DNA from 2 places in the Croceicoccus sp. YJ47 genome. Region 2 is predicted to be linked to the other one. Evidence: predicted binding sites of a transcription regulator. Region 2 holds the regulator's gene; the other holds the start of a gene.

Region 1 (7,256 bases), 1.3 Mb from region 2:
TCCTGCGGTTCATGCGCCGGGTGGTGCAATCGCTTGCGCCGTACCGGGTCGACCTCACCGTGTGCGGCGAGATGGGCGGGCGCCGGCTGGAGGCGCTCGCGCTGATCGGCCTCGGCATCCGGCGTCTTTCGATCACGCCGGCATCGGTCGGCCCGCTCAAGGAGCTGGTCCGCAAGGTCGACACGCGGGAAATCTCCGCCGCGATGGAGCAATGGCTGGCCGAGCCTGTCACCGACCTTCGCGGCGCGCTGATCGCGTGGGCGGAGGAACGCGGCATCGACTGGGACTGACACGGACAGGAACCGGGCCGCCGCCTCGCGCTTTCCTGTTCATAAGCCGCGCGGGGCGGTGACGGCACGGCTTCGATGCTTGACATGGGTGGCCCGTGCGTATTGCCTGCCGGACAGGTTGAATGTCTTTCGCAAACTGATGGGGCTTTGGTGGACGAACACGAAGAACAGTTCGAGCAGGATGGCGCAGATGCCGGCACCGGCGACGCCGGAACGGGCGTCGGCCAGAGGCTTCTGTCGGAACGCGAGCGGCAGGGCCTCTCCCGACAGGACATCCGCGACCGCACCAAGATCCCCGAACGCCACCTGATCTCGATCGAGGAAGGCGACCTCGCCTCGCTTCCGGGGCGCACCTATGCCATCGGCTTCGTACGCAGCTACGCCCGCGAATTGCAGCTCGACGAGGAGGCGATGGTCGAGCAGGCCCGCGCCGAGCTGGGCGCCGCCGCCCCGCCCCCGCCGCCGCGCAGCGTGCAGCACATGGAACCGGGCGATCCCGCACGCATCCCCTCGGCAAAGCTGGCGTGGGGCGTGCTCGCGCTCCTGCTGGTGATCGCGGTGCTGGGCTTCTTCTTCTGGCGCAGCTGGTTCCTGCCCGCGGCGGAGCTGCCCCCGCTTACCGACGAAACCCAAAACGCGCCCGCCGCCGCCGGTGCGGCGACGCCCGGCGGTGCGGCAACCCCCGCGGCGACGCAGGCACCGCGCGGCCCGGTCGTCTTCACCGCCACGATCGACGGGGTGTGGGTCCGCTTTTACGACGGGTCGGGCGACCGGCTCTACGAATCGCTGATGAACCAGGGTGACAGCTTCACCATTCCCGCCGACGCCGAAAATCCGCAGATCTGGACCGGGCGGCCCGATGCGCTGTCCATCACCATCGGCGGGCGCGACGTGCCCCCGCTGGCCGAGGAGGACCGCGTGATCCGCGACGTGCCCGTTTCGGCGGGGGCATTGGGCGCGCGCGGCCCCGGTCCCGGATTGCCGTCCGCGCCCGGATCACAGGACACGACGCGCTGAACGCCGCCGCCCCTGCCCGCGTCGTTCAGCGCGGGTTCCGGCGCGGCGGGCGACATTGCGGTGCTTTGACGAATTGACAGACGAAAAGGTTTCGACACCCTCATGCCCCATTCGAGTATCCGCCTCCCCCGATTGCGCCGCGCCGGATGGCTGCTCGGCGCCGCGCTTCTGACCGCGCCGATGATGGCGCCGCCCGCCATCGCGCAATCGACCGAAGATATCCGCATCCGCAAGCTGGAGCAGGAAGTCCGCGCGTTGCAGCGCAAGGTTTTCCCCGGCGCGGACGGACGCTATTTCGAGCCGGAAGTGACCGCGCCGACCGCTGCGCCGAATGCGGTTCCGGCCAACACCGGCGGCCCGGTCACGGATCTGCTCGCGCGGATGGACGCGGTGGAGGCAGCCCTCCAACGCCTCACCGCGCAGACCGAGGTGAATCAGAACGCTCTCAACCTCCTCAACGCGCGGGTCGAAACGCTGGAAGCGAACCGGACCGCCGCCGCGCAGGAGCCGCGCTATGCCGAAGATCTGGCCGAAACGCCGGCGCCCTCCGGCAATAATGCGTCGGGCAACAGCAATGCGACTTCTGCCAATATGGACGCGATGACGGGCGGTGCTTCCTCCGGCGGTTCGGGGGCGAACGCGGGCGGCACGACGGTCGAGAAACCGTCGACCGGCGACGCGGGCGACGACGCCTATGTCTACGGTTTCCGGCTCTGGGATGCGGGGCGTTATGCCGAGGCGCGCAGCGTGCTCGAAGCAATGGTGAAATCCTATCCCAAGCATCGCCGGGCGAGCTGGGCGCGCAACCTGATCGGGCGCTCCTATCTCGATCAGAAGCAATATCGCCCCGCGGCCGAAGCATTTCTCGCCAATTACCTCGAAAATCGGGACGGCGAACGCGCGCCCGACAGCCTCGTCTATCTGGCGCAGGCCACCGCCGCGCTCGGCAATAATGCCAAGGCGTGCGAGGCGCTGGAAGAGTTCCGCCTCGTCTATCCGGGCGAAGCGTCCAATCGCCTGTCCTCCCTGTCACAGCAGGTCGCAACGCGGGCCAAATGCAATTGACGCGCAAGCGACCCCTCTACGCCTGAACGCCGCCGCCGACCGCTTCGCCCGCGATTTCGACGCGGTGGCGGAGCGGGCGGGCCTTTCGGAGCAATCGTGCGTCGGCCTCGCCGTTTCGGGCGGGCCGGACAGCATGGCGCTGCTCGCGCTCGCGGCGCGGGCCTGCCCTTCCCGCATCGCGGTCGCCAGCGTCGACCATGCGCTTCGGCCCGAGGCGGCGGAGGAATGCGCGCATGTCGCGGCGGTCTGCGCCGCGCTGGGCGTGCGGCACGAAATCCTGCGCCCGGTGGTCGGCACGCATGGCAATCTTCAGGATAATGCCCGCCGCGCCCGTTATGCTGCGCTGGAGGACTGGGCCGGGCGGAGCGAACTCCACGCGATTGTCACCGCGCATCATGCCGATGATCAGGCGGAGACGATGCTCATGCGGCTGGCGCGCGGGGCGGGCACGCGCGGCGTCGCCGGGATGCGCGAGATCGCCGTGGTTCCGGGCGGGACGCTGCCGCTTTTGCGTCCACTGCTGTCGTGGCGGCGCGATACGCTCAGCGAGGTGGTCGCGGATGCCGGACTGTCGCCGGTGCAGGATCCCTCAAATCACGATCAGTCGTTTCTGCGGGTCCGGGTCCGGGCGTGGTTGAATGCGGCGCCCGCCGACATCGACCCGGTGCGGATGGCACGGTCCGCCGCGCATCTGGCCGAGGAAGATGATGCGCTGGACTGGGCCGCGCGGCGCGAATGGGACGAACGCGTGGAGCGGGACGGGAACGGGACAACGCTGCGCTACGACCCTGCTGCGCCAGCGGCGATCCGGCTGCGCGTGCTGACCCGCATCATGCGCGAATCGGCGCGGGAGGGCACGCCGCGCGGCGACGAGATCGCACGGCTGCACGAACGGCTTGCCCACGGCGACACCGCGACGCTGGGCGGTGTGCTTTGCACCGGCGGCGAGGATGGGTGGACCTTCCGCCCCGCCCCGCCGCGAAAGGGCGGCAGGCGGTGAGCTGCACCGGGGTTTGCCCTGTGCGCTGTTTGCTTGTCATTCACACGGTTGCGCCTACATTACAGGGGCGAAAGGACGGGATTTCCTGAATCATGAATAATCAAGACCAGCCCGGAAACGGCGACAATGGCGGCGGGGGCAACCCTTGGGTGAAAAGCCTGATGATCTGGGGCGGGATTTTCTTGGCCCTGCTGCTCATCGTGTCGATGTTCGGCCCCGGCAATGAAACGCCGGGCACGCAGATCCGCTATTCCGATTTCCGCGACCGCGTCGCCGCCGGCGATGTGCGCGAGGTACAGATCGGCACCGACCGGATCACGGGCATGCTTGAAAACGATCAGGCGTTCAGCACGGTGCCCGTCGCCAGCGACAGCTCGCTGACCGATCTGCTGGAGGCGAACGACGTCGAATATTCCGCCGTACCGCGCGAGGAAGGCAGCCTGCTGGCCGCGATCCTGATCAATCTCCTGCCCTTCCTGCTCATCCTCGGCATTGCGTTTTTCGCCCTGCGCCAGGTGCAGAAGGGCGGCGGCGCTGGCGGGGCAATGGGTTTTGGCAAGTCCAAGGCCAAGATGCTGACCGAAAAATCGGGCAAGGTGACCTTTGCCGATGTCGCGGGCATCGACGAAGCGCGCGAGGAGCTGGAAGAGATCGTCGAATTCCTCAAGGATCCGTCGCGCTTTTCCAAGCTGGGCGGCCAGATTCCCAAGGGCGCCCTGCTCGTCGGCAGCCCCGGCACCGGCAAGACGCTGCTGGCCCGCGCGATCGCGGGTGAGGCGGGCGTGCCGTTCTTCACCATTTCGGGTTCCGATTTCGTCGAGATGTTCGTCGGCGTCGGCGCGTCCCGCGTGCGCGACATGTTCGAACAGGCGAAGAAGAACGCCCCCTGTATCCTGTTCATCGACGAAATCGACGCGGTCGGCCGTTCGCGCGGCAATGGCCTCGGCAATTCGAATGACGAGCGGGAGCAGACGCTGAACCAGCTGCTCGTCGAGATGGACGGGTTCGAGGCGAACGAAGGCATCATCATCATCGCCGCGACCAACCGACCCGACGTGCTCGACCCCGCATTGCTGCGCCCCGGCCGTTTCGACCGGCAGGTGGTCGTGCCCGTCCCCGATATCGAGGGGCGCGAGAAGATCCTCGATGTGCATATGAAGAAAGTGCCGCTGGCGCCCGACGTCAATGGCCGCACCATCGCGCGCGGCACGCCCGGATTTTCGGGGGCCGACCTCGCCAATCTGGTGAACGAGGCCGCCTTGCTCGCCGCGCGGCGGAACAAGCGCCTCGTCGCGATGCAGGAATTCGAGGACGCCAAGGACAAGGTCATGATGGGGGCGGAGCGCCGCTCCATGGTCATGACCGAGGACGAGAAGAAGATGACCGCCTATCACGAGGCGGGCCACGCGCTGGTGTCGATCAACGAGCCGGCGTCCGACCCGATCCACAAGGCGACGATCATCCCGCGCGGTCGCGCGCTCGGCATGGTGATGCGCCTGCCCGAACGCGACAGCTATTCCTACCACCGGGACAAGATGCACGCGAACCTCGCCGTCGCGATGGGCGGGCGCGTGGCCGAGGAAATCATCTTCGGCTATGACAAGGTGTCGTCGGGCGCGTCGTCGGACATTCAATATGCCACCGACCTTGCCCGCAACATGGTCACCAAATGGGGCATGTCGGACAAGCTCGGCCCGCTTCAGTACGAGCAGAGCCAGGAAGGCTATCTCGGCATGGGGCAGACGAGCCGCACCATGGCATCGGACGAGACGAACAAGCTGATCGACAGCGAGATTCGCGAGCTCGTCGAAAAGGCGCACAAGGCGGCGGACGAATGCCTGCGCACGCAGGAGGACAAGCTGCACCTCCTCGCACAGGCGATGCTCGAATACGAAACGCTCACCGGTGACGAGATCACGAAACTGCTGGCCGATGGAAAGATCGACCGGCCCGACACGCCCACCGGCCCGAAACGGCCCGTGTCCGTCGGCGGCGTCGGCGTTCCGAAGGCCGGCCGCAGGCTGGACGGCGGGGCGGCACCGCAGGGCGCCTGATCCCGTCGGCAAAGACTGAAAGACGAACGCCCCGGCCGCCCTGCGCGCCGGGGCGTTTTCTTTTCAAGGGGCACCGCGTGTGCGGAACAAAGAGCGAACCACGCCGTTGGATCCGGTAAAGGAGACCATGGCCATGACAGCCCCCAATCCCACCGAACACCCCAAGTCCGACCCCGTGTCCAATGCCGAGAAAGACCCCGAAAACTGGGTCACCGGCGATGAGGCGATGACCGGCGCGCAGGCCAGCTATCTCAAGACATTGAGCGAAGAGGCCGGCAAGCCCGAAGCCTACGACACCTCGCTCAGCAAGGCCGAGGCGTCGAAACGCATCGACGAATTGCAGGGGACCACCGGACGCGGCGCATGAAAAAGGCCCGCCCGTCGCAATGACGGGCGGGCCTCTTCAAATTCAGGATGACCAGGCGATCAGCCGTCGTAATCGGACCCGATCGAGGTGTTGCGCGTCGGTGCCGCCGCGGTCAGGCGAAGCGCCTCCGCCGAACGGGACAGCGAACCGATCTCGTCGATCTCGTCGTCTTCCTCGACCGCGACCTTCTGCAACCCGGTGATCACCGTTTCCTTCAGGTGCTTCGGCTTCACCGTCTGCTCCGCGATTTCGCGAAGGGCGACGACCGGGTTCTTGTCCCGGTCGCGGTCGACGGTGAGTTCCGCACCGCTCGAGATCTCGCGCGCACGCTGAGCGGCCAGCAGGACCAGGTCGAAACGGTTGGGGATCTTGTCGACGCAATCTTCGACGGTAACGCGCGCCATGGGGCACTCCGTAATCAGGGTGTCGGGAAAGCGCGGTGCTTACCTATCCACAGGCGCGGAGTCAACGGGAACCGCCGATCGGCCCGCCCTCTTGCCCTCCCCCGCACAAGCTGCGACAGGCAGGATCATGACCGATACGCCAGATTACGGGAACGGGCCGGACGATACGACGCTCTCCGATCACGCTGGCGCCTATCGCGATCCGGCGCCCTTCGCATGCGAGGCGCAGGGGCATAGCCTCGCCTTCTACCCTGCGGGAAAGGACCGTCTCGACGCGCTGCTCGACCTGATTGCGGGGGCGAGCCGCACGCTGCGCCTGTGTTTCTACATCTTTGCCGAGGATGACGTGTCGCACCGGGTGCGCGATGCGCTCACCGCCGCGGCGCGGCGCGGGGTCGCGGTGCAGCTCCTGCTGGACGGGTTCGGCGCGGACGCCAGCGACGAATTCCTCGCCCCGTTGACCGAGGCCGGCGGATGGCACGGGCGGTTCGGGACGAAATGGTCGCAACGCTATCTCATCCGCAATCATCAGAAGATGGCGATCGCGGACGATGCCATCGCCATGATCGGCGGCTTTAACATATCGGACGATTATTTTGCGCCGCCCGCGATGAACGGGTGGAACGACATGGGCGTGACTGTGCGCGGATCGGCCGTGGCCTCGCTGATCGACTGGTACGACCGGCTGATCGCGCTCGTCGCGGATAGCGGGACGCGATGGCGCGACGTTCGCCGGGCCGTGCGGCACTGGAATCCGGGCGACGGGGCGGTGCAATTGCTGATCGGGGGGCCGACGCGGGGCATGTCGTCATGGGCGCACCGCGTCGGGCAGGATTTGCGCAGCGGCGACCGGCTCGACATGATGATGGCGTATTTCTCACCCTCGCGGCGGTTGATGAAACGCATCGGCGGCATCGCGGGCAAGGGGGATACGCGGCTGGTGATGGCCGGGAAATCCGACAATGACGCCACCATCGGGGCGACGCGCTCGCTCTATCACGACCTCCTGAAACGCGGGGCGCGGGTGTGGGAATTCATGCCGTGCAAGATGCACACGAA
Region 2 (7,256 bases):
TCGATGCGGACGGAAACGCCCATTTCGTGATCAGCGACGACATGGTGTCCTTCTACCGCTTCGCCCGGTTCTTTCGCGATGTCGCAAAAACACCCGATGCGCTCTATCTCGATGGGGCGGTTTCGGGATTGTGGGACCCTGCGGGCGAACGAATGGATGCCGCCCCGCCGCTTGGCCCCTTGATCGCAGTGCGCAACTCCGCAAAGGCAGAGCCATGATCCTCGTCATCGACAATTACGACAGCTTCACCTGGAACCTCGTCCATTATTTGATGGAGATGGGCGGCGAGGTCGAGGTCGTGCGCAACGACGCCATCACCGCCGCCGGTGCGATGGCAAGCGGGGCGTCCGGCTTCCTCCTCTCCCCCGGCCCGTGCACCCCGAACGAGGCGGGGGTGAGCCTCGATCTCGTCGCGGCATGCGCCGATGCGGGGCGCCCGCTGCTCGGCGTGTGCCTCGGCCATCAGGCGATCGGTCAGCATTTCGGCGGCACGGTGGTGCGCGGCGGCTTGATGCATGGCAAGACATCGCCGGTGACGCATCACGCGGACGGCGTCTTTGCCGGGCTGCCCTCGCCCTTCATCGCGACCCGTTACCACAGCCTCGTGGTGGAGGACGTGCCGGACTGCCTCGTCGTGAACGCATGGACCCCGCGGCCCGAACAGGACGGCATCCACGCGATGGGATTTCGCCACCGCGACCTGCCCATCCATGGCGTGCAGTTTCATCCCGAAAGCATCGCGACCGAAAACGGCCATGCCCTGCTCGCTAATTTCCTGCGCATGTGCGGCATTGCGGCGACCGTGCCGGCAAGGGTGACGGGATGACGCTCTCGCTCCTCGAAACGAGTGAACTGTTCGGGCGGATGCTCGACGGGTTGATGCCGGACACCGACATTGCCGACACGCTCGTCATGCTGGCCGAGCGGGGCGAAACGGCGGAGGAAATCGCGGGCGCCGCCACCGCCATGCGCGAACGGATGCTGCCGGTCGCCGCGGTCGAGGGGGCCATCGACGTTTGCGGCACCGGCGGCGATGGGCAACACAGCCTGAACGTGTCGACGGCGGTGGCGCTGGTCGTGGCGGCGGCGGGTGTGCCGGTGGCGAAACATGGCAACCGCGCCGCGTCGAGCAAGGCGGGCGGTGCCGATACGCTGGAAACATTGGGCCTCGACCTCGCGCGGGCGGGGCACCGCGCCGAAGCCACGCTGCCCGACCTCGGCATCGCGTTCCTGTTTGCGCAGGCCCACCATCCCGCGCTCGCCCGGATTGCCCCCATTCGCCGCGAACTGGGCCGCCGCACGATCTTCAACCTCATCGGTCCGCTCGCCAATCCGGCGGGCGTGCGGCGGCAATTGATCGGCGTCGCGCGGCCGGAATTCGTGCCCACCTATGCCGATGCGATGCGCCTGCTCGGCACGGAGCGTGCGCTGATCGTTTCGGGGATGGAGGGGCTCGACGAATTGTCGATCGCCGGGCCGAGCCGGGTTGCGACGATCGGCATGGATGTGCCGGACACGCTGACGCCTGCCGATGCCGGCCTGCCGACCCATCCGCTCGATGCCATTCGCGGCGGCGATGCGGTGTATAACGCCGACGCGCTCCGGCGGCTGGTCATGGGCGAAAAGGGCGCCTATCGCGATGCGGTCGTGCTGAACGCTGGCGCCGCTTTGTGGATTGCGGGCATGGTCGGCGACCTCGGCGCAGGGGCGGAGGAAGCGGGCGAAACCATCGACAAGGGGCTGGCGAACGCGCTCCTCAATTGCTGGATCGACACGGTCAAATGACGAACAAGCTCATCGAAATCTGCGATAATACCCGGGCGCAGCTTGCCCAGCGCAAGAAGGAAAGCGCGATCGATGCGCTCGACCTCGCGGCGCGGGGGCGGGAACCTGTGCGCGGCTTCGAAAGCCGTCTGCGCGAAGCGGCGCGCGACGGGTTCGGCCTCATCGCCGAAATCAAACGCGCTTCCCCGTCCAAGGGCTTGATAAGACAGGATTTCGACCCCGAATCCCATGCGCGCGATTATGCCGCCGGGGGCGCGAGCTGTCTGTCCGTGCTGACCGACGAAACCTATTTTCAGGGGCACGCCGACTATCTCGTTGCTGCGCGGCAGGCCTGCTCCCTCCCCGTGCTGCGCAAGGATTTCATGGTCGATCCGTGGCAGGTGGCAGAGGCGCGGGCCATGGGGGCCGATGCGATCCTGATCATCGTCGCCGCGCTCGACGACGGGCAGATGGCGGAGATCGAGGCCGCCGCCCTCGAACGCGGCATGGATGTCCTGATCGAGGTGCATGACGAGGACGAGATGGAGCGCGCGCTGCGGCTGCGCTCGCGATTGTTGGGCGTGAACAATCGCGATCTGCGCAGTTTTGTGACCGATCTTGGCGTGACCGAACGACTGGCTGCCCTCGCCCCGGCCGATGCGTTGCTCGTCGGGGAAAGCGGCATCGCGACCCACGCCGATTGCGAGCGTCTCGCGCAGAGCGGCGTGCGCTGTTTCCTCGTCGGCGAAAGCCTCATGCGGCAAGACGACGTGGAGGGTGCGACCCGGCGCCTGCTCCACGGATGAGCGGGCTCACCCATCTCGATGCCGAGGGCAATGCCCGCATGGTCGATGTCGGCGCCAAGCCGGTGACCCGCCGGGTTGCAACCGCATCGGGCCGGATCGTCATGTCGGCAGAGGCGCGCGATGCGATCCGGCAAGGCACGGTCAAGAAGGGCGATGTGCTTGCCACCGCGCGGATCGCGGGCATCATGGCGGCAAAACGCACGGGCGACCTTATCCCGCTGTGTCATCCGCTCGGCCTTGATTCCGTGCAGGTCGATTTCGCATGGGAAAGCGATGCCCTGCGCGTGACGGCAACGGCCTCCATCTTTGCGAAAACCGGCATTGAAATGGAAGCGATTACAGCATGCTGTGTCGCATTGATGACAATCTACGACATGGCAAAGGCCATCGACAAGGGCATGGTCATCGACGCGGTCCGGCTGATCGCGAAGGATGGCGGCAAATCGGGTCGCTGGCGAGCCGAAGGGTTCGAGGATTTCGAACCGTGATGCCGTTGCTCGACCTCGAAGAGGCGCAGCGAAGGCTCCTCGCCATGGCCGCGCCGACACAGGGCGAGACGATTGCCGTCGAGGCCGCCGCCGGGCGCTATCTCGCCGCCCCGCTCCTTGCGCAAAGGACACAGCCGTCGGACCCGCTTTCGGCGATGGACGGGTGGGCGGTGCGAGCCGCCGACATGCCCGGCCCGTGGACCATTATCGGGGAAAGCGCGGTAAGCCATCCCTTTGCCGGCGACATCGACGCGGGCCATGCGGTGCGCATTTCGACCGGCGCCATCGTCCCGCCGGGCGCGGATGCGGTGCTGGTGCAGGAAGAATGCCGCCGCGATGGTGATACGCTGCATTTCGAAGGAACGCCGCCCGATCCGCTTGCCCGCCATATCCGGCCGCGCGGGCTGGATTTTACGGAAGATGCGGTTCTTCTGGACGCTGGCGCGCGGTTGAGCCCGGCCGCGCTCGCGCTCGCGATTGGCGGGGGGCATGGCACGGTGCCGGTGCGCCGCCGCCCGCGCGTGACCATCATCGATTGCGGCGATGAATTGCGCGCGCCGGGCGAACCGCTCGGTCCGGGTGATTTGCCGGCCAGCAACGGGCCGATGCTGGCCGCGATGTGTGGCGAACTGCCCTGCGATGTGACGCGCCGCGGACCCATTGGGGACGAGCGCGAGGCGCTCATCACCGCGTTCGGAGCGGCGGACGATGCCGATCTGGTGATTACCAGCGGGGGCGCATCGGTCGGGGATCACGATCTGATCCGGCCGACGCTGGAATCGATCGGTGCGGAACTCGCATTCTGGCGCGTGGCGATGAAGCCGGGCAAGCCGGTGATGGTCGCACGCCGGGAACGGCAGATCGTCCTCGGCCTGCCGGGCAATCCGGTTTCCTGCTTCGTCACGGCGTTTCTGTTTGCCCTGCCCCTGATCCGCGCGATGAATGGCTGCACCGCCCCCCTCCCCACCCGGCAGGTGATGCCGATACGCGGTTCGCTCGGACCGACGGGGAAAAGAGCGGAATTCATTCGCGCGCGCATTCGCGACGGCGCGGCCGAACCGCTGCGGCTCCAGGATAGTGGCGCGATCGCTCCCTTGGCCATGGCGGATGCGTTGATCATTCGTCCGGCACACGCAAAAAGCATCCAAAATGGAGCCGAAGTGTCTATTTTTCGCCTATATGGTTAGAAGGGCGATTGACGGCGTTCCGTTTGTTGCCTAACTGTTCCTTATTCGTTCACGGATTGATTTCGTAGAACAGGAGGAACGAACCAATGCTCACGCGCAAGCAGCATGAATTGCTGGTGTTTATTCAGGATCGGCTCGACGAAACCGGGATCTCCCCCTCATTTGAGGAGATGAAGGACGCCATCGACCTGAAGTCGAAATCGGGTGTGCATCGGCTCATTTCCGCATTGGAAGAGCGTGGCTTCATCCGCCGCCTCCCCAACCGCGCCCGCGCACTCGAGGTGATACGCCAGACCGATCGTGCCGGCGCCGCCTCGAAGGAAGAGCCTGGAACCGTCGTATCCCTGAACCGCAAGGGTGGCACGCCTGCACCCGCGAATGATGTCGTCGAGATCCCGCTGCATGGCCGGATTGCCGCCGGCATGCCGATCGAGGCGCTGGAGGATCAGCAGATGCTGCCCGTGCCGGCCGCATTGCTCGGTGCGGGTGAGCATTATGCGCTCGAAGTGTCGGGCGATTCCATGATCGAGGCCGGGATCTTCGATGGCGATTTCGCGCTTGTCCGCCGCACCGAAGAGGCGCGCGATGGGGAGATTATCGTCGCACTTGTGCATGGTGTGGAAGCGACATTGAAATATCTGCACCGCGATGCCGGAAAGGTCAGGCTTGATCCTGCAAACGCAGCGTATGAGGCGCAGGTTTACGACGCTCGCGATGTGCAGGTGCAAGGGCGCCTTGCCGGGCTCCTGCGGCGGTATCACTAAGAGGAAGTCGTTAAGCCGAGAAAGGCGCCTGCGTCATTTCATCGCCTGTGCCGCTGCCCCGCTCCGGCGCCACCCATGCCCATCGCGAGGATTTCGGGCATAGGCGATCGCCCCGCTCTCGAAATCGTAGGTCATGCCGCCCCTGCGCGTAAGCAGGGCACGATCCGCCTTCAAGATGCGCGGCCTGCATGCGCCGGGCAGTTTCCATTCGGCGATCACGATATCGCTGTCCGCACATGCCGTGACCATCGCCCTGTAATCGACGGTCGCCCGGCGCTGCGACACCATGATGCGCCGTTGTCGCATTTCGAACCGGCAAAAGGCCCGGTTGCATTCCGCCCCGGGAATATCCCTGAGCTTGGCGTAGTTGCCGACGTCCGGATCGACACCCGCCTGTTCGAGCAGCGCATCGCGCGTAAACCCGGCGCGGTCGCGTAACAGGTAGATCCGTCCGCCCTCGTCCGCGATGGCGACATGCCGGCCTTCCGCCGCGATCATGAGATCGGGCGCGGGCTGCATCGCCAGCATGACGACGCCCGTGCCCATCGGAATCAACCCGTACAATCGGATGCCCCCCGACCACAGCGCACACCAGAAAAACCCCGCGGCAAAGAGAAGGATGGACCATAACGGCGGCTGCGCCCGCAGGATCACCGAATTTTCCGAGCCGGAAGCGAGGAACGCAATTTCGATCAGCGCCTGCAGCGCCCACCCCGTTGCCATCCACACCGGGCCGCCCAAGCCTATGAGGTCGAGCGTGAGCGACAGGCCGAGCAACGGCATCACCAGCGCGGTCGTCAGCGGAATTGCGACCAGATTGGCGAACGGCCCGAACACCCCGGTGCGATGAAAGTGAAAGAGGACGAGCGGCGACAGGCATGCCTCGACCACCAATCCCGTCAGGAAGAGAGCCACGACCGGCCTCCACCACCCGCGCCCCTCTTCGCGCCGGGCGAGGAAATCCTGCATTCCCGCGCTGTTGTGGAAGGCGACGATGGCGACCACGGCGGCAAAGCTGAATTGAAAGGACGGGCCGACCACCGCCTCCGGCCAGAAGAACATGATCGTCATCGCCGCAATCGCGATCAGGCGCAGGGAAAGCGCCTGCCGCCCGATCGACAGCGCGAACAGGACGAGAAACGACGCGATGCACGCACGGATCGTCGGCAACGCAGCACCGGTGAGCAAGGTGTAGCCGAGCGCCGCCCCCGCCCCCACGGCCCCCGCCAGGATCGGCAGCCGCCAGCGCAACGCGACCGCGGGAAACAGCCCGCCGATCCGCATCACCACGAACCAGGCGATCGCCACCACCGCCCCGACGTGCAGGCCGCTGATCGAAAGCAAATGCGCGAGCCCGGCATCGCGCATCGCCTGCGCGCTGATCTCGTCGATGGCGCCGCGGTCGCCGCTCGCCAGCGTGGCGCCGATGGCGACGGCGGCGGGGTCGATACCGGCGACCGTGCTCAACCTTTCACGCACATGACGGGCGAGATCGCGGCGCCACGCACCCAGCCCTGCGCCCTTTTCGGCTTCACTGGCGGCATCCCCGCCCTCCCCCGGCGTGAGCAGGCGCGGCGGGTCGAGCGCCGATCCCGTGGCTGCCACCCCATCGAACCATGCGACCCGCGCGAAATCGTAAGCGCCCGGCAACACCGGATGCGTCGGCGGGGTCAGCCGTGCGCGCACCGCGATATTGGCGCCTTCCCTCAGGAAAGGGCGGTCATCCTCCGCCTTGATATTGATGCGCGCGCGGATCGTCCGCTCCTCCCGCGGGTCGCGCGTCGCGATCAGCAGCCGCACGCGATTGCGCGAAGGCTGCTCCTCGCGCTCCAGCACGGTTGCCGTGATCGGCGCCACGACCGGCCCGCCGATGGGCTGCGTCCCGACAAGTTCGGACCGCGCCCAGATGAGCGCGAGCCCGACGGCAAACATCGTCGCCAGCCCGATTGCCGCACTGCGCACCAAAGCATGCGAACCATCGGGGGCGTGCGTGGCCACAACCCCGGCGATCACCCCGCAAATGCCGAGCGCGAGCAGCCATTCCGCCGCGCCCGGCAAAACGAACCAGGCCCCGATTCCCGCCAGCATCGCCACCGCGAGCCATGGCATACGCTCGAACGGCCGCGCGTTCAGAAAGGCTTCGACGCGGTTCAGCAGGCTGGACAAACTGCCGCGCTTGCCCCATTGCCGCAAACGCGAAGACGATGGCCCCGCGGCATGCGGCGCGCCATCCGGTTCGCCCGCAAT

The links. Region 2 encodes LexA, which represses DNA repair genes until DNA is damaged. Its sites were predicted from a motif close to GTTCCNCNCTTGTTCT; they were not measured.
Region 1: the regulator LexA is predicted to act here: its motif matches at 5,510-5,525, upstream of JD971_RS06045 (DUF3072 domain-containing protein).

What each region holds. Positions count from the first base shown of each region.
Region 1 is NZ_CP067087.1:1,228,847-1,236,102, forward strand. Features, by position in the region: gene ptsP (phosphoenolpyruvate--protein phosphotransferase) at 1-290, shown strand, start outside; gene JD971_RS06025 (helix-turn-helix domain-containing protein) at 441-1,307, shown strand; gene JD971_RS06030 (tol-pal system YbgF family protein) at 1,410-2,372, shown strand; gene tilS (tRNA lysidine(34) synthetase TilS) at 2,437-3,372, shown strand; gene ftsH (ATP-dependent zinc metalloprotease FtsH) at 3,465-5,426, shown strand; gene JD971_RS06045 (DUF3072 domain-containing protein) at 5,560-5,793, shown strand; gene rpoZ (DNA-directed RNA polymerase subunit omega) at 5,853-6,197, opposite strand; partial or broken gene JD971_RS17080 (phospholipase D-like domain-containing protein) at 6,325-6,753, shown strand; gene JD971_RS06060 (hypothetical protein) at 6,789-7,103, opposite strand; partial or broken gene JD971_RS17085 (phospholipase D-like domain-containing protein) at 7,102-7,256, shown strand, end outside.
Region 2 is NZ_CP067087.1:2,554,231-2,561,486, reverse strand. Features, by position in the region: gene JD971_RS12490 (phosphodiester glycosidase family protein) at 1-218, shown strand, start outside; gene JD971_RS12485 (aminodeoxychorismate/anthranilate synthase component II) at 215-826, shown strand; gene trpD (anthranilate phosphoribosyltransferase) at 823-1,785, shown strand; gene trpC (indole-3-glycerol phosphate synthase TrpC) at 1,782-2,570, shown strand; gene moaC (cyclic pyranopterin monophosphate synthase MoaC) at 2,567-3,058, shown strand; gene JD971_RS12465 (molybdopterin molybdotransferase MoeA) at 3,058-4,245, shown strand; gene lexA (transcriptional repressor LexA) at 4,332-5,009, shown strand; gene JD971_RS12455 (ComEC/Rec2 family competence protein) at 5,043-7,256, opposite strand, start outside.